One region of the Luteimonas sp. A534 genome, then DNA from elsewhere that is predicted to be linked to it. Evidence: predicted binding sites of a transcription regulator. Region 1 holds the regulator's gene; the other holds the start of a gene.
What was found. The regulator sigma-54, encoded in region 1, starts transcription at its own class of promoters, with help from an activator protein. The targets are predictions, from matches to a motif close to TGGCACGNGCNTTGC.
Positions count from the first base shown of each region.

Region 2: ACW5F0_RS05765 (prepilin-type N-terminal cleavage/methylation domain-containing protein) is a predicted target of sigma-54. The motif match lies at 8,842-8,856, and genes of this name have one in related genera.

Region 1 covers NZ_JBSVRR010000003.1:399,394-410,479, reverse strand. Annotated here, with positions in the region: gene purM (phosphoribosylformylglycinamidine cyclo-ligase) at 1-527, shown strand, start outside; gene purN (phosphoribosylglycinamide formyltransferase) at 533-1,204, shown strand; gene ACW5F0_RS10110 (DUF3108 domain-containing protein) at 1,216-2,034, shown strand; gene ACW5F0_RS10105 (DUF3108 domain-containing protein) at 2,035-2,751, shown strand; gene murA (UDP-N-acetylglucosamine 1-carboxyvinyltransferase) at 2,806-4,065, opposite strand; gene ACW5F0_RS10095 (BolA family protein) at 4,065-4,301, opposite strand; gene ACW5F0_RS10090 (KpsF/GutQ family sugar-phosphate isomerase) at 4,428-5,432, shown strand; gene ACW5F0_RS10085 (KdsC family phosphatase) at 5,443-5,997, shown strand; gene lptC (LPS export ABC transporter periplasmic protein LptC) at 5,994-6,557, shown strand; gene lptA (lipopolysaccharide transport periplasmic protein LptA) at 6,538-7,065, shown strand; gene lptB (LPS export ABC transporter ATP-binding protein) at 7,065-7,784, shown strand; gene ACW5F0_RS10065 (RNA polymerase factor sigma-54) at 7,818-9,254, shown strand; gene hpf (ribosome hibernation-promoting factor, HPF/YfiA family) at 9,363-9,692, shown strand; gene ACW5F0_RS10055 (PTS sugar transporter subunit IIA) at 9,717-10,193, shown strand; gene hprK (HPr(Ser) kinase/phosphatase) at 10,190-11,086, shown strand, end outside.
Region 2 covers NZ_JBSVRR010000002.1:234,714-245,799, reverse strand. Annotated here, with positions in the region: gene pilB (type IV-A pilus assembly ATPase PilB) at 1-47, opposite strand, end outside; gene ACW5F0_RS05795 (hypothetical protein) at 105-2,039, opposite strand; gene ACW5F0_RS05790 (hypothetical protein) at 2,020-3,927, opposite strand; gene ACW5F0_RS05785 (hypothetical protein) at 3,993-5,681, opposite strand; gene ACW5F0_RS05780 (NAD(P)/FAD-dependent oxidoreductase) at 5,787-7,325, opposite strand; gene ACW5F0_RS05775 (GtrA family protein) at 7,322-7,765, opposite strand; partial or broken gene ACW5F0_RS05770 (prepilin-type N-terminal cleavage/methylation domain-containing protein) at 8,086-8,197, opposite strand; gene ACW5F0_RS05765 (prepilin-type N-terminal cleavage/methylation domain-containing protein) at 8,389-8,736, opposite strand; gene ACW5F0_RS05760 (hypothetical protein) at 9,075-9,812, opposite strand; gene ACW5F0_RS05755 (sigma 54-interacting transcriptional regulator) at 9,886-11,086, opposite strand, start outside.

The DNA.
Region 1 (11,086 bases):
GCGTCGCTGCCGGCGACGTGCTGATCGGCATCGCCTCCAGCGGCCCGCATTCCAACGGCTACTCGTTGGTCCGCCGCATCTACGACCGCGCCGGCCGCCCCGGCGATGTCGACCTCGACGGCGTGCGCCTGGAAGACGCGCTGATGGCGCCGACCGCGCTGTACGTGAAGCCGGTGCTGGAACTTCTGCGCGGGGCCGAAGGTGCGTCGATCCACGCCATGGCGCATATCACCGGTGGCGGCCTGACCGAGAACATCATCCGCGTGGTGCCCGATGGCCTGGCGCTGGACATCGATGCCGGTGCCTGGACGATGCCGGCGGTGTTCGACTGGCTGCAGCGCGAAGGCGCGGTGGCGCGCGAAGAGATGTGGCGCACCTTCAACTGCGGCATCGGCTTCGTGCTGGTGGTCGATCCCGCGCGTGCGGCGGCGGTGTCCGCGGCGCTCGACGCGCTGGCACTGGCGCACTGGACGATCGGCAGCGTGGCACCGGCAACTGCCGGCACGGCGCGCGTGCGCATCGGCTGAGCGCGATGGCAGTGGCCCCCACGACCCCGCGCCTGGCGGTGCTGGCCTCGGGGCGCGGCAGCAACCTGCAGGCGATCCTCGACGCAATCGCTGACGGCCGCCTGGACGCGCGCGTGGCCGGCGTCTTCGGGGATCGCCCCAAAGCCGTGGCGCTGCAGCGCGCGCGCGATGCGGGCATTCCGGCGCGCGGCCTGCGGCCGCGGGATTTCACCGAACGCCGTGACTACGATGCCGCGCTGTTCGCCGCGGTCGCCGCCGTGGAGCCCGACTTCATCGTCTGCGCCGGCTACATGCGCCTGCTCGGCGCCGAGGCGCTCGAACCCTGGCAGGGCAGGATCATCAACATCCACCCGTCGCTGCTGCCGGACTTCAAGGGATTGGACACGCACGCGCGGGCGCTGGAAGGCGGCGTCGCCGAGCATGGCGCCAGCCTGCACTACGTCACCGCCGACCTCGATGGCGGCCCAGTGATCGCGCAGGCGCGGGTCCCTGTCCTGCCCGGTGACGATGCCGACGCACTGGCCGCGCGCGTGCTCGCGGTGGAACACCCGCTGATGCTGGCGACGCTGCAAATGCTGTGTGCTGGTCGCATCACCCTGCGCGACGCCACGGTCGAACTCGACGGACAGGCGCTCAAGGCCCCGCTTCAGCTGGCATCCAACCGCCTGCGGGCATGATCCGGTCCTTCATGGACACCCCCACTCCCCTCCTGCCCCTGGCCCTCGCGCTGGCCTTGGCGACCACGTTCGGCAGCGCGCCGACGCGCGCCGGGGACACTGCGGCCGCCGCTGCGGCCACGACGGCGGACGGTGGCGCGGGCGTCGATGCCCCCGCCGCGGTGGAATCCGTCGATGCGCACGAACTCCAGCCCTTCGTCGCCACCTACGACGCGTGGAACGAAGGCAAGCCCGCCGGCACCGCCAACATGGCGCTGGCGCGCATCGACGGGCACTGGAGGGTTGACCTCGACATCACCGGCAACCGCGGCCTGGCGCGCTGGATCCGCCTGGATATCGACCAGGGCACGGTCTTCGACGAAGTCGACGGCAAGTACCGCCCGTTGCGCCAGGACACGCAACGCAAGGCGCTGTTCATGGGCCGCGAGGTCGAAGGTGTCTACGACTGGCAGGCCGGCGTCGCGCGCTGGAGCGGCGACATCAAGCCCGAACGCCGCAAGCCCGTGCCGCTGCAGGACGGCGACATGAGCGGGCTGCTGATCAACCTGGCCATCATCCGCGACGCCCTGCCCGGACGCAGCCTGAGCTATCGCTTCGTCGACGGCGGCCGCGTGCGCCAGCACGAGTACACGGTGGCCGAGGCCGCTGAATACCTCGAGGTCGACGGCCTGTCGTACGAAGCCATGCGGGTTTCACGCACCAACGGCGGCAACGATGAAACCATCGTGTGGGTGGCGCGCGGCGTGCCGACGCCCATCCGCATCCTGCAGCGCGAAAACGGCGAAGACGCCATCGACCTGCGCCTGGTCGCATATCAAGGAGCCCCCTAGATGCAGAACCTGAAGTCCATCCGCGGCCGTGCCGCGCTCGTCGCCTCCGGCTTGCTGCTGGCCCTCTCCGCCGCGCCCGCGCTTGCGATCGAGGCCTTCACCGCCGACTACCAGGCCAACTACATGGGCATGGAAGCAACCGCGACCATGAGCCTCGCCAGTGCCGGCCAGGACCGCTGGGAGTACCGCATCGACATCGGCGGCATGGGCGCCGAACTCGCGCAGAGCACCGTGTTCGAAATCGACGGCGACGCGTGGCGCCCGCTGAAGAGCGTCGACAGCCAGCGCGGCACCAGCGGCCTGGCGGCGATGCTGGTCAAGCGCAAGACGGTCACCGCCGACTACGACTGGGGTCGCGGCGAAGCACGCTGGACCGGAGACGTGAAGGACGACCGCGCCGGCCCGGTGAAGCTGCGCGCGGGTGACCTCGACGGCATGCTGATGAACCTGGTGCTGGTGCGCGACGTGGCTGCGGGCAAGCCGCTCAACTACCGCCTGGTCGAGGACGGCCGGGTCAAGCGCCAGAACTTCGAAGTCGCCGGCCAGGAAACGATCCAGGTCGGCGGCAAGTCACACGAGGCCACGCGCGTCGTGCGCAGGGACGGCAAGCGCGAGATCATCGCGTGGGTCGTGGACGGCCTGCCGGTGCCGGCGCGGGTACTGCAGCGGCGCGATGGCAAGGACCACATCGATCTGCGGCTGACCGCGGTGCGCTGACGCGCCTCACCGGCAGCACGAACCGGGGCCCTGCGATGCAGTGCCCTCTTCGTTTCAGTCGATCCGCTGGATCCGCGCACCAAGACCAGACAGCTTCCGCTCGATGTGCTCGTAGCCGCGATCCAGGTGGTAGATGCGGTCGATCAGCGTCTCGCCTTCGGCGACCAGGCCCGCCAGCACCAGTGATGCCGACGCGCGCAGGTCGGTCGCCATCACCGGCGCCCCGCTGAGGCGCTCGACGCCGGTGACCTTGGCCCGGTTGCCATCGATCTGGATGTCCGCACCCAGCCGCATCAGCTCGTTCACGTGCATGAAGCGGTTTTCGAAGATCGTCTCGTCGATCGTCGCCACGCCCTCGGCGATGCAGTCCAGGGCCATGAACTGCGCCTGCATGTCGGTCGGGAACGCCGGGTGCGGCGCGGTGGTGATGTCGACGGCACGCGGACGGCGGCCACGCATGTCGATGGTGATGCGGTCGCGATCGATGGCGATGTCGCCGCCGGCCGCGGCCAGCCGCTCCAGCACCGCGTCCATGGTGTCCGGCCGCGCATGGGTGATCGTGACGCGCCCGCCGGTGATTGCGCCTGCGACAAGGAAGGTGCCAGCCTCGATGCGGTCGGCGACCACGTCGTGCCGCGCGCCGTGCAGCCGGTCGACGCCGTGCACGACGATGCGCGAACCGCCCGCGCCTTCGATGTCCGCGCCCATCGCCAGCAGGCAGTCGGCGAGGTCGACGATCTCGGGCTCGCGCGCGGCGTTGTCGATGACCGTCGTGCCCTGCGCCAGCGTGGCCGCCATCAGCAGGTTCTCGGTGGCGCCGACGCTGACCGTGTCGAAGGCGACATGGGCGCCCTGCAGGCGGCCGGCGCGGGCGTTGATGAAACCGTGCTCGACGGTGATGCGCGCGCCGAGTGCCTCGAGCGCACGGATGTGCAGGTCGACCGGGCGCGAGCCGATCGCGCAGCCGCCGGGCAGCGCGACTTCGGCGGCGCCATGGCGTGCCACCAGCGGCCCGAGCACCAGCACCGAGGCGCGCATCGTGCGCACCAGCTCGTAGGGCGCGATGTGGCTGTTGACGCCGCGGGGATCCACCACCACGTGGCTGCCGTCGGCGTCATGGGTGACGCCCGCGCCGAGTCCGTCGAGGACGCGCGCGGTGGTGACCACGTCATGCAGGTGCGGGACGTTGCCGATCTCCACCGGCTCGTCGGCCAGCAGGGTCGCGCACAGGATCGGAAGCACGGCGTTCTTGGCGCCGGACACGCGGATCTCACCCTCCAGGGGCACTCCGCCACTCACCAAGATCTTCTGCATCAGGCGGACCGGTGCTCGTCGGGGGTCTGCGTCCGCAGGGCCAGGGCGTGGATCTCGTTGCCCATCAGCGCGCCCAGGGTGGCGTAGACCATGCGATGGCGGGCCAGCGGCAGGCGACCGCCGAAATCCGGGTGCACCACCAGCGCCTCGAAATGCACGCCGTCGTCGCCACGAACATCGACATCGGCGCCCGGCAGGCCCTGCTCGATGAGTTTGCGGATGGTGTCTGCGTCCAAGGGGTTCTTCCCGTAATGAAGGGCAAATGAGCGGCCGTCCAGCGCCGGCGCAAAGGCGCGCAGGCCACGGGACAATCCGCGTAAGATGAACGGGTTAGCCTAACAAAAAAAGGGTCCGGCCCGGAAATGTCCGGCAGCAGCCACCAGCCAGCCAGCGCCGTCGGCGCGCACGATTTCGCGGCCAGCGGCCGCCGTGTATTCGAGATCGAGGGCCGGGGCCTGGCCGCCGTGGCCGCCCGCATCGACGGCGACTTTTCCCGCGCCTGCGCCCTGCTGCTCGCCTGCCGCGGACGCGTGGTCTGCACCGGCATGGGCAAGTCCGGCCACGTGGCCCGCAAGATCGCCGCCACCTTCGCGTCCACCGGCACGCCCGCGTTCTACGTCCACCCCGGCGAAGCCGGCCACGGCGACCTGGGCATGGTTACCGACGCCGACGTCGTGCTGGCGCTCTCGTACTCCGGCGAATCCGACGAAGTGCTGCAGCTGCTCCCGGTGCTCAAGCGCCAGGGCAACCCGCTGGTGTCCCTGACCGGACGCGTCGGCTCGACGCTGGCCAGCGCCGCCGCCGTGCACCTGGACGTCAGCGTGCCCGAAGAGGCCTGCCCGCTGCACCTGGCGCCGACGTCGAGCACCACCGCCTCGCTGGCCATGGGCGACGCACTGGCCGTGGCCCTGCTCGAGGCCCGCGGCTTCACCGCCGACGACTTCGCGCGCTCGCACCCCGCCGGCGCGCTCGGCCGCCGCCTGCTGCTGCACATCGCCGATGTCATGCACACCGGCGATGCCGTGCCCTGCGTGCCCGCGCACGCCACCGTCAGCGAAGCGCTGGCCGAAATCAGCCGCAAGATGCTGGGCATGACCGCGGTGGTCGACGACGACGGCCGCCTGCTTGGCCTGTACACCGACGGCGACCTGCGCCGCAGCCTCGATGCCGGCATCGACGTGCGCACCACGCCCATCTCCGAAGTGATGACGCGCAGCCCGCGCACCATCGGCCCCGACGCGCTGGCAGCGGAAGCCGCGCAGCTGATGGAGGCGCACAAGATCGGTGGCCTGGTGGTCGTGGAGGACGACGGCCGCGTGGCCGGCGCCCTGAATATTCACGACCTGTTGCGTGCACGCGTGGTGTGATCACGTGTTCATGCCTGCCCACAGCCGCCCCGCTCCGTCCACCGAATTGCTCGCACGCGCCGCGCGCATCCGCCTGGCGTGTTTCGACGTCGATGGCACCCTGACCGACGGACGCCTGTACATCGCGGCCGATGGCACCGAGACCAAGGCCTTCCACGTCCACGACGGCCTTGGCCTGTCGCTGCTGCTCCGCGCCGGCATCGCGGTGGTGTTCGTGACCGCGCGTTCCAGCGCGGCGGCCGAGATCCGCGCCCGCGACCTCGGCGTCGAAGCCCACACCGGCATCAAGGACAAGCTCGCCTGCGTCGAAGGCCTGCGCACGCGCATGGGCCTGGCCGCCGACGAGGTCGCCTTCATGGGCGACGACCTCACCGATCTGGCGGTGCTGTCCGCCGCCGGCCTGGCAGCCGCGCCTGCCGATGCGCAGCCGGCGATCCTCGGCCACGTGCACTGGCAATCCGCGCACCGTGGCGGCGAAGGCGCGGCGCGCGAGTTCTGCGAGCTGCTGCTGGCCGCCCGTGGCGACGCCGGCGCCGGTGGCGATGCCGCGGGGGCAGGCCAGTGAACTGGCGCGGCGCCCTGATCATCGTGCTGCTGGTGGCCGCGATCGCCAGCGGCTGGTCGGCCTGGCGACAGCGCGCGGAAGCCCCCGCGGCCGCAGGTGCGAGCGACCGTTCCGATTACGTGCTGGAGGATTTCGAGCTGGTCTCGCTCGACAACGACGGCAACGAGGCGTTCACCCTGCGCGCGCCGCACCTGCACCGCGACCCGGTGGACGAAACCATGTCCCTCCGCGAGCCGCTGTTCCTGCTTCCCGAAGACGGCGGCGAGCTGTACTGGGACCTGCGTGCCGCCACCGGCTGGATCAGCGCCGACAGCGAACGGATGCGCCTGGAGGGCCAGGTCGTCGCCCTCTCCGACCCGGCTGGCGACCGCGCGATGCGCCTGGACACCGAGGCCCTCGAAGTCCTGCCCCGCCAGCGCCGCGCCAGCAGCGACCTCGCCGTGACCATCACCCAGCCCGGCACTACAATGCGCGGCACCGGCATGGAAGTCGACCTGGCCGACAAGCGCTTCCAGCTCACCTCCAAGGTCCACACCACTTATGTCCCCACGCGCCGTTAGCCTCACGACGTTCCTGGCACTGGCCGCAGCCGTCGCCGTGGCGCCCGCCTGGGCGAAATCGACCGATCGCAACCAGCCGATGGACCTCACCTCCAACAGCAACGACTGTTCGGTGGGCGACGACGGCGGCCCCTGCGTCTTCACCGGCAACGTGCGCATCGTGCAGGGCACGCTGGACGTGCGCGCCGCCAAGGCCGACGTGCGCCGCGGCGGCGGCGACATCCAGAAGGTCATCCTTACCGGGGCGCCCGTGCGCCTGAAGCAGGACCTCGACGGCGGCGGCTCGATCGATGCCACCGCCAGCAACGTCGACTACGACCTGCAGACCGAGACCGTGGTCTTCACCGGCAACGTCGAGATCAACCAGCCCGGCCGCGGCACCATGGGCGGCGGGCGCATCGTTTACAACATGCGGACCGGGCGGGTCCAGGGCGGCGGCGAGGAAGGCGGCCAGGTCCGCACCCGCATCCTTCCCAAGGGCGCCAAGGCCGACCAGGGCGGCAACTGATGCTGGTCGCCGAAGGCCTGCGCAAGCGCTACCGCCAGCGCGAAGTCGTGCGCGAATTCGGGCTGACGCTCGACGCCGGCGAGGTCGTCGGCCTGCTCGGCCCCAACGGCGCCGGCAAGACCACCTGCTTCTACATGATCGTCGGCCTGGTGCCGGCCGATGCCGGGCGCATCGTCCTTGACGGCCGCGACATCACCGGCGAACCCATGTACCGCCGCGCCCGCCTGGGCGTGGGCTACCTGCCGCAGGAACCCTCGGTGTTCCGCAAGCTGTCGGTGGCCGACAACATCAAGCTGGTGCTCGAACTGCGCAAGGACCTCGACCGCAAGGGCCGCGAGGACGAACTCGAGTCGCTGATGGACGAACTGCAGGTGACCCACGTCGCCGGCCAGAACGGCGCCAGCCTGTCGGGCGGTGAGCGCCGCAGGGTCGAGATCGCACGTGCGCTGGCGGCCCGGCCACGCCTGATCCTGCTCGACGAACCCTTCGCCGGCGTCGACCCGATCTCCGTCGGCGAGATCCAGCGCATCGTCCGCCACCTCAAGAACCGGGGCATCGGCGTACTCATCACCGACCACAACGTCCGCGAGACCTTGGGCATTTGCGACCGCGCGTATATCCTCAATGAAGGCAGCGTGCTCGCGCAGGGGGCTCCGGACGCGCTGCTGGCCGACCCGGACGTGCGCCGGGTCTACCTGGGGGATTCCTTCCGGCTGTAAGCCGGCGGGCGCCCCCGCCTGATCGGGGACACCGTGAAACCTCGCCTGCAGACATCGCTGGGACAGCACCTGGTACTGACGCCGCAGCTGCGCCAGGCCCTGCATCTCCTGCAGCTTTCGATGCCCGAGCTAGAGCTCGAGATCACCGAGGCGGTCGAGAGCAATCCGCTGCTGGAATGGGACGAAACGGCTCCGCCGTCGTCTGCGGATGAGGCCTCCGGATCCCACGGCGACGACGCCCGCGCAGACGGAAACGACGATGCCGCCCAGGACGCCTGGGACGACGACCGCGACGTCGCCTGGGACGAAAGCTACGGTAGCGGTGGCGGCAGTGGTGGCGGCGACGACCAGGACGGCGACGCCTCCGAGCGCATCGCCCAGTCCGAGACCCTGCGCGACCACCTCCTCTGGCAGCTCAACCTCAGCCACCTGTCGCCACGCGAGCTCGCCATCGGCGTGGCGCTGGTCGACGCCATCGACGATGACGGCTACCTGCGCGAACCGCTGTCCGCGATCGCCGAGGCACTGGCACCGGAGCTTCGCTGCAACGAGGACGAGATCGCGGCGGTGCTGCGCACGGTGCAGCGCCTGGACCCGACCGGCGTGGGTGCACGCGACCTCGGCGAGTGCCTGCTGCTGCAGCTCGACACCCTGCCCGAAGACACTCCCGGCCGCGACGTCGCCCGCCGCGCGGTGGCGACGCTGATCGAGCGCCTGGCCAAGCTGGGCACCGATGGCGTCGCCGAGGCGCTGGGCTGCAGCAGGGAGGATGCGGTCGCCGCGCTGCAGTTGATCCGCGGCCTCGACCCGCGCCCGGGCGCCGGCATCGGGGGCATGCCACACGACACCTACGTGGTTCCCGACTGCAGCATCGCGCGCCACAACGGCGTCTGGCGGGTCACGCTGGCGGGCGGCCGCCATTCCCGCCTGACCATCCACCGCGGTTACGAGCAGATGCTGCAGCACACCGCAGGCACCGATGCAGGCTACCTGCGCGGCCGCCTGCAGGAGGCGCGCTGGCTGCTGAAGAACATCGAGGCCCGTGGCGAAACCCTGCTCAAGGTGGTCCGTTGCCTGGTGCGGGAGCAGTCGGGCTTCCTCGAGTTCGGCGGCCAGGCACTGCGCCCGTTGACGCTGCGCGAAGTCGCCGCGCAGATCGGCATGCACGAATCCACCGTCTCCCGGGCGGTGTCGCGCAAGTACGTGCACACGCCGCGGGGCACCATTCCCCTTCGTGCCTTCTTCGCTTCGGGCATCGACACCGGTGGCGGCGGCGAGGCCTCCAGCATCGCCATCCAGGACATGATCCGCCGCCTGGTCGAAGCCGAGGACCCGCGCAAGCCGCTGTCCGACGCGCGCCTGGCGGACCGGCTCAAGGACAGCGGTGTCCCTGTGGCACGACGCACCGTCGCCAAGTATCGCGAAGCACTGAACATCCCGTCATCGCACGAACGCGTGCGCATCGCCTGAACTCCGTGTGGCCGCTTCCCGCCCCCGGGGGGCTGGGTTAACCTGTCCGTGACAACCACCGCGCCGCCATGCGCGATGCTGTGGTCCCCACGGAGAAAGGAGGTTGCGATGCTCATCGAGACCCACGGCCAGCAGATGGACGTCACCCCGGCCCTGCGCGACTACGTTGAAACCAAGCTTGGCAGGCTGTCGCGCCTCTACGATCCACCGCTGCAGGTCCGCACCCAGCTCAGCATCGACAAGCCCGACCATCGCGCCGAAGCCACGGTCATCGTCGCCGGCAAACCTCTCCACGCCGACGCCCGCGCGGCCGACATGTATGCCGCCATCGACCTCCTCGCCGACAAGCTCGACCGCATGCTGGTCAAGGAAAAGAAGAAGATGATCGACCAGCACCGTCGCGGCGGGAATCCGGTGCGCGACGGCGAGTTCGGCTGAAGCCGGCGATCGAAGGCCCGGGGGATGCCTTACACCGACCTGCTCACCGCCGGCCGCATCGTGCAAGTGGTGGAACCCGGTAACCGTGACCAGGTGCTGGATGTCGCCGCCCGCCTGCTGGGCGGCGGCTCGCCGGCGCTGACCCCGGCGATCGCGGATGGCCTGCGCCGGCGCGAAGCGGTCGGCAGCACCGGCATCGGCCGCGGCGTAGCGATTCCGCACTGCCGCAGCGATGGCTGCCGCGAGCCGATGGCGGCCTTCCTCCGGCTGGCCAATCCGGTGGATTTCGACGCCCGTGACGGCGAGCCCGTGGACTTGGTCTTCGCGATGGCGGTTCCGGGCGACCACGCCCAGCAGCAGCACCTCGACACCCTCTCCGAACTCGCAGGCCGCTTCGCCGACGCCGGTTTCCGGGAGTCGGTGCGCGGCGCACCCGACATCGCCGCGCTGCGCGCCCTGCTGCTGCAGAACGACGCCCCCCGGCGGACAGGGTCGGGATGAGGGCGGTCGTCACCGCACAGGGATTGTTCGACCAGCTCAAGGACCGGTTGGAGCTGCGCTGGCTGGCCGGCCAGGCCGGCGCGTCGCGGCAGCTGGAATCGGTCGACGCCGTATCGCGACGGCCGTCGCTGGCCGGCTACCTCAACATCATCTATCCCAACAAGGTGCAGATCCTCGGCGGCGAAGAGCTCGCCTGGCTGGATGGGCTGGAGCCGCGGCAGCGCTGGGAAACGCTGGAGAAGATCCTGCAGTTCAGCCCGTTGGCGCTGGTGGTCAACAAGGGCCAGCCCTGCCCCGAGGACCTGGTCAAGATGGCCGAGGAATCGGGCATCGCGCTCTGGGCGTCGCAACGCCGCGGCCATGAGCTCTACAACGTCCTGCAGTACCACCTCGCCGGCGCGCTTGCACCCCGGGTCACGCTGCACGGCGTGTTCATGGAGATCTATTCCATCGGCGTGCTGATCACCGGCGAGTCCGGGACCGGCAAGAGCGAGCTCGCGCTGGAACTGGTCACCCGAGGCCACCGCCTGGTTGCCGACGACGCGCCGGAGTTCGCGCAGCTCGCGCCCGACGTGCTCGACGGCACCTGCCCGGAGCTGCTGCAGGACCTGCTCGAACTGCGCGGCCTGGGCGTGCTCAACATCCGCGAGATGTTCGGCGATACCGCGGTGAAGCGGAACAAGTACCTGCGCCTGGTCGTCCACCTCGCGCGGCCGGACAGCGCCCATGATGCGCGCGACCCCAGCGGCATGGTCCGGCTCACCGGTGACCTCGGCTCGCGGCGCGTGCTCGACCTCGACGTACCGATGATCACGCTGCCGGTGATGCCGGGGCGCAACCTGGCGGTCCTCACCGAGGCCGCCACCCGCGTGCACGTGCTGCGCTCCAAGGGC
Region 2 (11,086 bases), on a different contig from region 1:
GCGATGCCGGTGATGCCGACAAGGTTGGCGGTGTTTACAGTACTCATCTGTGATCGGCTTCCTCGAATCCTCGCAAAACTGTAGCGCAAAGGCGGCGGCCGGGGTCAGCGGTCACGCGCTGTACCTTCACCCGTCGGTGCCAGCTCCATCATGACGTCTTCGCAGCGATACAGGTCGAACATGAAGATGGGCGCAGCTGTCACCGGGTCAGAGACTTCCCACGTTCCGAGGGACGACTGGCGTTGTCTATACGGCAACACGAGATAGTCCGGCGCTTGGCCGACACCCGGGCCACAGGCGAGTCGCATGCTGTCGTCGCTGATCCGGCAGGGCTCGCCTTCCACCCGTGGAGCCGTGCCCTTTTGGCAGGCAAGGCTATCTCCGAGCAGAGGCGCAAGGCGAGCGATGCGCTCCCGACCATCAAGCGCGGTGTTGCGACTGAATGCCACCCCCGAAAGCTGTTGCGGACTGAAGTAATCGGCGCGTTGCAGTGCCAGCCAGGGGCCCACGAGGCCGACTCTGTCCCAGAACACCTGCGCGTCTTCGGGTAGTTGGACACCAAACAGGTCGCTGCGGAAGGCGTTTTCCTCAATGGCCTGCGCGAGCGCGGTCCGCGCGTCCCAGCGCACGGCGGCCACCAGGAGCAGCGGACACAGCGCAGCGATCCCCAGGAGCTGCATGCTCTTGCACGCCAGCCTGTTCCAGATCCACGTGCACAGCAGGGGCAGGCCCAGCGCCAAGATCGGGAAAATGAGCAGCCGGCGATCGAATGCGTATTGATCCAGCCGGTATTGCGCGAGTCCGAAGGCGATCAGCTCGGTGGCGACATGCCGGACCAGTAGGGCCGCGGCGCCCAATCCGAACAGCCAGCCCAGCATCCGGACCAGGCTCGGCCGCATCACGCGGGCCACGTTCGGCCACGCGGCGTAAAGAAGTGCGAACAGAAGCCAGGCCGGCTGCGTGGTCGCCCAGACCAGCAATGTGACCAGGGTCAGCAGCAGCGCGCGCTGCAAGTCCTTCGCCTGCAAGTCGCGGAACAGGAGCGCAGCCAGCGAGGCCACCGCCAACAGGTGCGCCAGCCAGTCCACGCGCCACAGCTGCAGACCGGCAGGGAGCACGAGGCTCAGCCCGTCCACCAAGACCAGGTTTGCCAGTAGCCCTATCCCTAGTCCGGCCAGTGCCGCCGCGCACCAGCCTCCGAACGGTCCCTTGAGACTGCGCCACGCATAGCCGAGGACAAGGGCATCGAATAGCAGCAACAGGAGGTTCCTGCCGCTCCACCCCGTCAGGAACAACTGCCCATTGAACGTGCGCAGTTCGGACAGCCAGACGGGATCGATCCGCCTGACCAGGCCGTCGAAGGGCTCGACGCCCGCGAACGCGAGGAGAATCAAAGGAATTGCGGCCCAGGCGGCGTGTATCCACCGCCTGTCCTGCATCACCAGCCATGGCCAGACCACCAACGCCGCGGCGATTGCCTGAAGCGGATGCAGCAGTCCGGCCAGCGCCAGGCAGGCGAGTGCGATGGCTACGCGCCCGCGTGCCAGGAAACCGATGCACAGCAGGCACAAGGCCTCGGCGACCGGACGCGCCGTCAGGAAGGGCTCGGCATAGCTGAAGATCGCCGTGACCCCGTACATCGACGGCAGACACAGCACGCCCAGCCATGCCCAGTACCGCTGTGCCGGCGGCAGCAGCGCGGACAGGCAATGCCAAGCCGTAGCCGCGAACAGCAGCAGCCCCGCAAGCCCGCCCCAGAGGAACAGTCGGGCCGGATCGATCGAATCGAAGGTCTGGGCCAGCAGCCAAGGAAACACCGTATAGCGGCCCTGTCCGCCGTGCAGGAAGAACAGGTCGTTGCCAAAGATCTCCGGCCAGCGCAGCAGCAATCCTTGGCCAAGGTAAAGCGCCGCATCGTGGTCTATGCCCCAGTTCCGATGCAGCAACAGCAGCATCGCCAGCCCCAGCATCGCGCCAGCGATGGTGTCGATGGCCCGCGGGCGGACGCCGGCGGATGCGTCAGCTGGAAGCCGGGACATTGTTCACCTCCTGCAGGTCTTCCATGACGTCCGCGCAGCGATAGAGGTGGTAGGTCGTGGCCGGCTCTTGGGTCACGGGGTCCATGATCGTCCACGAGCCGAGCGAACGCTGCGGCTGGCGGTACACGAGCACCAGGTAATCCGGCACTGGTTCTGGTCCGGGGCTGCAGGCGCGCCTCATCCCCTCGTCGCCGATATGGCAGGGCGCTTCGTTGGAGGCGCTCCAGATCTCGCAGCCCAGGTCCATTTCAATCAGGGTGCGCATTCGTTCGACCCGCACGTTGGCATCGACGGAGAGCGCACGATTGAAGACCTGCCCGGAGACTTGGTGAGGGCTGAAATAACTTGCGCGGCGTAGCACCAGCCATGGCCCGGTCAACGTGTGCTGACCCCAATAGACCTGCGCGTCTTCGGGGATGTCGACGCCGAACACGTCGCTCTGGAAGGCGGATTGCTCCAGCGCGAGGTTGACCGGCGAGCGCGCATCCCATCGCGTGGCCGCCAGCACGACCAGGGGCAGCAGCAGGAACACGATCGAGATCGTCCGCCAGGAAGCCGGCAAGCGCTTCCATGCCAGCACCGCCAGCGCGGGCAGGCCCAGGCCGATCACGGGAAAGAGAACGACCCTGCGATCGAACGCGTACAGATCGAATCGGTAGTGCGCGGCCCGGAAGACGGCCAGCTCCGAGCTCAGGTAGATCGCGAAGAGGGCGGCGATAGCCAAGCCGAACAAGACGGCCAGCGGTCTCCGCAGCCGTTCCCGGCCGGCAAGCGCCACCGGCCACGCGGCATACAAAATGGCCAGCAAGGGCCAGCTCCAAGAGGCCATCGACCGGACCAGCAAGACGGTCAGCATGAGCAGCAGCGCGCGGGACACGTCGCGCGCACCCAGGTCCCGGACCAACAGCAGTACGACTGCGCCCATGGCAAACCAGTGCGCGAGCCAGTGCACCCGCCACAGCTGCAACTGGGCAGGCAATACTAGCTGCAGGCCGTCGACCAAGGCCAGGTTTGCCAGCATGCCAAGCCCAAGGCCAGCCAGCGCCGCCGCGCACCATCTAGCAAACGGCATATCAAGGCCCCGCCACGCGTAGGCCAGCAGAAGCGCATCAAAGGCGAGGAGGTTGAGGTCCGCGCTGCGCCATGACGTCAAAAAAAGTTGTCTGGTCGCCTTGCGCAGGTTGGACACCCATTCCGGATCAAGGCGGTGCAGCAGGCCGTCGAATGGCGCGATGCCCGCCATCGCAAGCACCGTGACGGGTAGAACCGCCCACAGCGCGTGCAGCCATCGCCGGTCCTGCATGACCAGCCAGGGCCATACGACCAGGGCGGCGGCGACGGTTTGAAGCGGATGGAACGCGGCCGCCACCGTCGCGCACACAAGCGCGGCAAGCAGATGCTGGCGCGCCAGGAGGCCGATGGCCACCAGGCAGAACGCTTCCGCGAACGGGCGTGGTGTCACGAACTGCTCGCTGTAGGCGAACATGTTGCTCATGCCGTACGCGGATGGCAGGACCGCAATCCCCAACCAAGCCCAGTAGCGCTGTCCGGCGGGGAGCAGTGCATGCAGGCAGTACCAGCTTGCCGCGGCGAACAGCAGGATGGACACCAAGGCGCCGGTGGCGAATACGGCGCCCGGCGGTGCCCAGCGGATCGACTGTTCCATCAACCAAGGGAAAACCGTGTAGCGCTCCTGCCCGCCACCGTGAATGAAGGTCAAGTCACTGCCGAATATCTCAGGCCAGCGACGGACCAGTCCCTGTCCCAGGTAGAGAACTGCATCGTGGTTGATACCTGCATAGCGCTTCAGGAACAACACAACGACTATGCCGAGCAACGCGCCGGCAATTAGATCGTGGGGGCGCTTGAGGAATTGAGGCGTATGCATTGGTGAGGGTTCGGTGCGAGGAGCGATGTTTCTGATGGTTTAACGTGGCTGGGTAAAGCCCGCTGTCACCTCGTTACTTCGCTCTGATCTCTAGATGTTCTCTCATAAAGATGCATGAATCCCCCTTTTGAAACAAAGATTTGCCGATAGCTTTCTGCCAGCTGGCGATCAAGGTTCATTAGCCCCTCAGGATTCATGGGGAAGTCGCGGAATCCGTGGACGAGAACATAGTCGATGGAGCGTCCGGTCTGCTGCTCGTATGCCAATAGGTCGATCTTCGGGGACAGGGAGATGAGGGCGCTGTCTCCTCCCAAGGACGCCGCGGCGCCGATACCCCGGCGGAACTGGATGGGGTGGTCTTCCGCTTGCCCCTGGAAATTCTTGAGATCGATGGAATGGCGCTCTGAAGCGACTCCACTGCCCGCCTGGATCAGTACGTCCAGCTTTGCCGGAAAGGGCTGGCCATACACCTGGTTGTTCAGGCGTATCGCCACCAGCGTGCTGCTCTCCTTGATATAGGGTGCGGCAGAGGAAATTTCGCGGTAGTAGCCATTAAGCTCGGAGAATAACTGGACCCTCGGAACCAGCGAAAGGAGGACCAGTGCGACCCCGGCTGCGCCGGCCAGCTTCCATTGCTGTGGTTTGATTGTTGGCGGGACGAGAGCGGAAATCCAAAGCAGGAGCACCACGAATACGAGTGGCTGAAAACGCGAGGGCATCCACCGCACGATCCATTGTTGCGGCATTGCCAGATAGAGTGTGAGGAAAGCCAGAAAGCATGCGGCGAATGGGAGGCTGCGCCGGACATTTGAAGCGCTGAGTAGGAGGAGCAAAGTTGTCGCGACGAGGGCGACTGCGAACACGGCGGCGGCGATGAACTCAATGTCGTCGTACGGACTGAAAGACGTTCCGGTGAGGAGTGCTTGGATCCTGCGCAGCGCATCGAACTCAAGGTTGGCCGCGCCGGAGGAGGTTGCCGAACCGAAGCGGCCCAACAGAAAGTACAGCGAGGCAACTATGCCGGGAATACTGCCCAGTAAAGGCGGCACAGCATGTGTCAGGATTGAACGACAGCGTCCTTGTGGCTCTTTGCCGCCTTCTTCGGTGTCGTGTTGCATCTGCATGATGATGGCCGTTAGGCCGGTGACGGCAATTGCAAGTACAGACGCAGCAAACGCGAAGACATGGATGACATACGCAAACGTGGCAAGAAGTGCATGTATCAGCACTACGCGGATGTTGAACTCCGTCCGGTGGCGCCACCAGTAGCCGAACCAGGCCAAGAAGATGACGGTGCTTAAGGAGAAGTTGTAGAACCCGAATGCAAGGGGAAGAGAGATACTGCAGAAAACCAACAGCGGGAGCAGGCACAGGGACTTTCGGTTGATCCCTGCCAATGCATAGGCGGAAGCACACGCGAAGGAAACGAAATAGAGCGTGAGCCAGAGCTTCTCGGCGACGAGGGGTGGTGCAATGGCCATCAACGCGACGAGTACCGCCTGCGTCGCCAAATTAGGGTTGAGTCTGGAGTTCAGTTCGACGAGGCCGCCGTAAAAACTGTCTCCCTGTAATGCCTCGTACATGGCATAGGCCAGGTGGACGTGGGCCGGGCCATCTACGGTGGGAAAGAAGTCGAAGCCCCAGACCAGGTAGAGCTGGGCGGCAGTTGCCAATGCGCCCAATGCCCAGGCCCAGCCACGCCACGCGACTCGGTCGTCGTGCGCCGCACCGCTGCCGCTGTTCGAATCAAGCACCCTGCCACTCCCCGTTCGTCGGTTCGAAGTCTATGCCCCAGCTGCCTGACTCAGTTAACCCCGGATCGCCTTGCCGCTGGCCCGCCCGGGCCGCCAGGCCGGTCATCACTTCTCCTCGTGGTACTCATCGTCCACGTTGATCGCCCAGATTCGCGCCTTGTCCACCCCGCCCGTCGCGATCTGCCGCGCGGCCTCCCTTGCCGTCAGCATCGAGTGATCCTGGTTGTTGTAGCGGTGCATGCCGTTGCGTCCGGTCAGGAACAGGTTGGGCACTGCGTCCAGCGCGGCCTGCAGCGCATCGAATCGCTCGTAGGCCTCGCCGAAGTAACCGGGATAGGCTTTGGGTACGCGGATGACCACGGTGTCAGCCGGGGCGTCGGCCCGTGCCAGCCCGATCTCGACCATCTCGCGGTGCGCCAGCGCGCTCATGTCGGCGTCGGGAAGCGTCCACAGCGGGTCGCCTTCGCTGCAGAAGAACTCCAGTCCCAGCCATGTCATGTCCGGGTCGGCCACCATGAACGGGCTCCAGTTGTTGAACACCTGCACGCGGCCCACGTTCACGCCTGGCTCCTGGATATAGATCCAGTTGTCGTCCAGCTGGCGCTGGATGGCCGCCTTCGGATAGAGCAGGCCCACGGTGATGAAGTCGCGGTACGACAGGGCTGCGGCAATGTCGCGAACCTCGGCGGGCCAGGCGTCCGCGGACGCTGCGACAAGGTCCTTGATGGGCATCGTGGAGACGGCATGGGTACAGTCGACAGCGTGTGTGTTGCCATCGCTATCCCGATAGCCGACGGCGCGCACTTGTCCATCGCGGATGTCGACGCGGTCTACCTTGCATCCCATCAGCAGCGTTCCGCCGCGCCTGGTAAAGCGCCGCGCCGCCGTCTCCCACATCTCGCCGGGGCCGTGCTTGGGATAAAGGAAGCTTTCGATCAACGAGGTCTGTTCGGCCTGTTGGCCCCTGCCCAAGGCCTTGCGCAGTGCGTGCGCCATGGCCTTAGTGATCGACAGGCTTTTGATGCGCTGTGCGCCCCAGCTGGCGCTGATCTCGCTGCAGGGTACGCCCCACACCTTCTCGGTGTATTCCTTGAAGAACTGCAGGTACAGGCGCCGGCCGAAGCGGTTGACCATGAAGTCTTCCAGTGACGCCTCAGGCCGGATCGGGAGCAGGTGTGCCCGGACGTAGCTCAGGCCGAAGGTGAAGACCTTCCACGGTCCAAGCTTCAGCAGGCTGTCCAAGCCAAGTTTGAGCGGGTAGTCGAAGAAGCGCTTGTTAAAGTAGATACGCGACAGCCGGCTGCGGACAAGCAGCACGCCGTTATCGCTTTCACTTGCGGTAGCCGCCGGCAGGCCGGCACTGGCGCCCTGGTACCGCAGCTCCCGCGCGGCGGCCGGGTCCGAGGGCTCGGCGACCGGCATCAACGCGCGCCACCAGTCCATTACCCAGTCGGACTTCGAGAAGAACCGGTGCCCGCCGATGTCGATCCGGTTGCCGTGGTGCTCCACCGTGCGCGAGATGCCGCCAACCTGCCGGTCGGCTTCCAGGATGGTGATATCGGTGATGCCCGCGTCCTGCAGTTCCAGTGCGGCAGTCAGGCCCGCCGGGCCCGCGCCGATGATGACGACCGAGTGCCCACTCAAGCCATCTTCTCCTGCACTGGAGCGCCGCGCGGGCTGGCTGCGAACAGCAGCGATTTTCTGGCCAGGTAGTTGAAGGCGAAGGTGGCGCCCGCGGCGCCGAGTTTGACCAGTTCCGGCAGCAGTCCCAGCCGTGTTACGCCGAGCCACAACACGAATTGGGTGAGTCCCAGCCCGGCGAGGCCGATGGCGATGAAGGCCAGAAATTCCAGTGCCGGTGCATCGGCGAACGTGCGCGCCCGGAAGACCCAGCGGATGCTCAGCACATAGGCAACGATTCCGCCGGCGACGAACCCGATGGATGCAGACCACGCGAGCCCCACGTCCAGCAGACGCAGGCACGCGGACAGCGTGGCGAGGTCAACCACCAGCGCAAGCAGCGAGGCGGCGAAATAGCGCACGAGGACGAGCCGGAGGATCCGGACGGGAAGCGGTGAATTCATGGACGGTCTATCGAGGGCCCCTATCGGGATTGTGACAGATGATCTGCCTGCGGGCTGCTGCGGGGCGTTCGAACGAATATCAGCATGAGTGTCACCCCATCAAGGCGCGACGGTGCAGTTGCCCGTGTCCATGTCGCACGTGGTGATCCGGGTGCCGGGGTTTCTGGGCGTGCCCGTGATGTCTACTCCGATCGCGGTCGCGGTGATCGCCGCGCTGCAGGCTTCCAAGGGAGCGGGCTCCGGTTCCTGCTGCATGTGCAAGGTCGCGAGAGCGAAGTTGGCGTAGCTCTTCATCTCGGCCTGGCACGCACCTTCCGCTGCACGGATGCGGTAGTCGTTGTAGGCCGGCAGGGCGATGGACGCCAGGATGGCGATGATCGCAATCACGATCATCAGTTCGATTAGCGTAAAACCACGCGCGGTCCTGGACATGACGTCCCCTGTTTAGTTCCCCGAAAGTAATGACGCAAGTAGCGGGCCAATTCTGGCGCCATCTAGGCGGTGGGGATTCCTAGTGCTTGAAATGTGCTGGCTGCCGCAGTGGAGTGTCTGCTCTTTCGGGGGGAAAAAAACAAGGCCCCTCTTTTGAGGGGCCTTGTTCCGCACCGTATGGAGTCGTTGACTTAGACGGACGGGGTCATCGAGCAGGTAGCGTTATCGGCTTCACAAACGGTGGGAGCCGAGCCCGGATCTACGGGGCTGAAAGTGATGGCCGCGGAACCTTCGACGTCGCCCGAGGTCAGCGCAACACCCCCGGTGCACGCGACGTTCCGGGGGGCGTCGACGGTCATGCCCGACTGGACTGCTGCCACGGCCGAGTTCATGTAGGCCTTGGCCTCAGCCTGACAAGCACCTTCCGCCGAACGGATGCGGTAGTCGTTGTAAGCCGGCAGCGCAATGGCAGCCAGGATGGCAATGATCGCAACCACGATCATCAGTTCGATGAGGGTAAAGCCCTTCTGCATCTTCATGGTGTATCCCCTAGGAGTTGATATGGGTACTTCACGTGCAGCGATGCCGGCTTGGGTTCCGGAACCGATGCTGCCGTGCGACGCCGCACGTGCAGTGAAGTGTATGCAGAACCCGTGCCAGTTGGTGGCTTCCGGGGCCGGATGAACAGATGTGCAACCGGATTCACGGTCTCGGCTGTCACTGGCGGGAATTAGGAGACGCGTTACGTCACTTTTTACCTCGGGAAGTGACGTTGAATGTCAGTGTTTGCGCCTCTCTTGTGACGCGTATCGCGTATTCGGTTTGGGGACGTCCGTGAGATGCGCGAGCCGCAGTCGAGCCGGTATCGCGAAACTGGTCACATCTTGACGGCGGCCGGGCGAAGTGGCCGCCCATGTATGGCGTCCACCAGCATGGCTGCGTGGCCAGCTTGCGATACCAGCGGCACCACGCGGATCGCAGTGCTCTCGCGATCCACGGCCGCCAGCGCAACACCCAAAGCTTCCGCATGGGCATGGCTGCGTGCGATCAGCTCTTCAGGAGTGCGGCCGCGCTGCGCCAGCATCGGCCCCACGTGGGCGTAGTCGATGTGGTATGCGGGACGTCGCGCATAGTCGTCGGCACCGGACAGGGCCAGTCCACCTGGCGGCAGGGCGCCCACGAGGATCGGGCCCGTCCATGACAGCGCGCGCTTTGCCTCCGGGGTGCGTGCAAGGTCTGCAGGGTCGATGTCCAAGGCGCGCACCAGCTCGATGTGGTTGCCCATGCCCACGAGGTAGACGGGACGCAGGCGCGCCAGCATCGCGATGGCGTACGCCAGGAACAGCAGCTGGATCAACACGACCACGGCGATGTCCATGCGCAAGCGGCGCTTGCTGCTGCGGTAGACCAGCCACGTGAGCACAGGGCCGGCCGCCAGTACTGCGGCAAACAGCAGCACGAGGTGACGATCGATGCCGGACAGCGGAAGCAGGGCGCCGGGGTACCAGAAGAACACCGGCACCGCCAACACGGCGCCGATCGCGGCGATGCTGGCGGCAAGGTGGACCAGCGCGGCCTTGTGGCGGGCCGGATCGCGGGTTGCGGTGGATTCCATGATCAAGCTCGGCAAAAGAGTTGGCGCGCCGAGCTTAGCCGCTGGAATGTTCCATGGGGGCGCCAACGGCGGCTCAGTCGATGCCGAGCTTCTTGAGCTTGTAACGCAGCGCCCGGAACGTGATTCCCAGCGCCGCAGCGGCCTTGGTCTTGTTGTACCGGCTTTCCTGCAGCGCCTGCTGGATGGCGGCGCGTTCGATCTCTTCTATATAGGAAGGCAGGGCGCTTGACGCAGTCTCGCGCGGGTTCATCGCACCCGGCGACTGTGCGCCGCTCCCCGGCATCGGCGGCAGCCGCCCCGGCGAACTGATGTTGTTCCCACCCGGCAGGCGCAGGTCCGCGGCGGTAATGCTGTCACTGTCCGCCAGCGCCATCGCGCGCTCCAGCACGTTCTCGAGCTCGCGCACGTTGCCCGGGAACGCGTACGCCGCCAGTGCGGCCAGCGCCTCGGGCCCCAGCTTGGGCGCGCTGCGGTGCATCGCCTGCGCCAGCCGCGCGAAGATCGCGTCGGACAGGATCGGCAGGTCGCCGTCGCGGTCGCGCAGCGCCGGCACGTGCAGTTCGATCACGTTGATGCGGTAGTACAGGTCGTGCCGGAAGCTGCCGGCATTCACCAGGGCGTTCAGATCTTTGTGGGTGGCCGAGAGGATGCGCACGTCGACATCGATCTCGGTCGATGCGCCCACGGGGCGGATCTTCTTTTCCTGGATGGCGCGCAGCAGTTTGACCTGCATCGCCAGCGGCAGCTCGGCCACTTCGTCCAGGAACAGGGTGCCGCCGTCGGCGCTCTGGAACAGGCCGGGCTTGTCGGCATGGGCGCCGGTGAAGCTGCCCTTGCGGTGGCCGAAGAACTCGCTTTCCATCAGTTCGGTGGGGATCGCGCCGCAGTTGACCGGCACGAAGGGGCTGTTGGCGCGTGCGCCCTGGGCGTGGATGGTGCGCGCCACGAGTTCCTTGCCGGTGCCGGATTCGCCGCTGATGTGCACCGGCGCCTGGCTGCGCGAGACCTTGGCGATGGTTTCGCGCAGGGCGACCATCGCTGGCGAGCCGCCAAGCAGGCGGCCGGCCTCTTCGGGCTGGGCGGCGCGGCGGGCGTTGAGTTCCAGCGCCTGGCGCACAAGGCCGCGCAGCACGTTGATGTCCACCGGCTTGCTGACGAAGTCGAAGGCGCCGGCCTTCAGCGCTTCCACCGCGGCTTCGACATTGCCGTAGGCGGTGATCATCGCCACGGGGGTGTCGGGGAAGCGGGTGGTGATGTCGCTGATCAACTCCAGT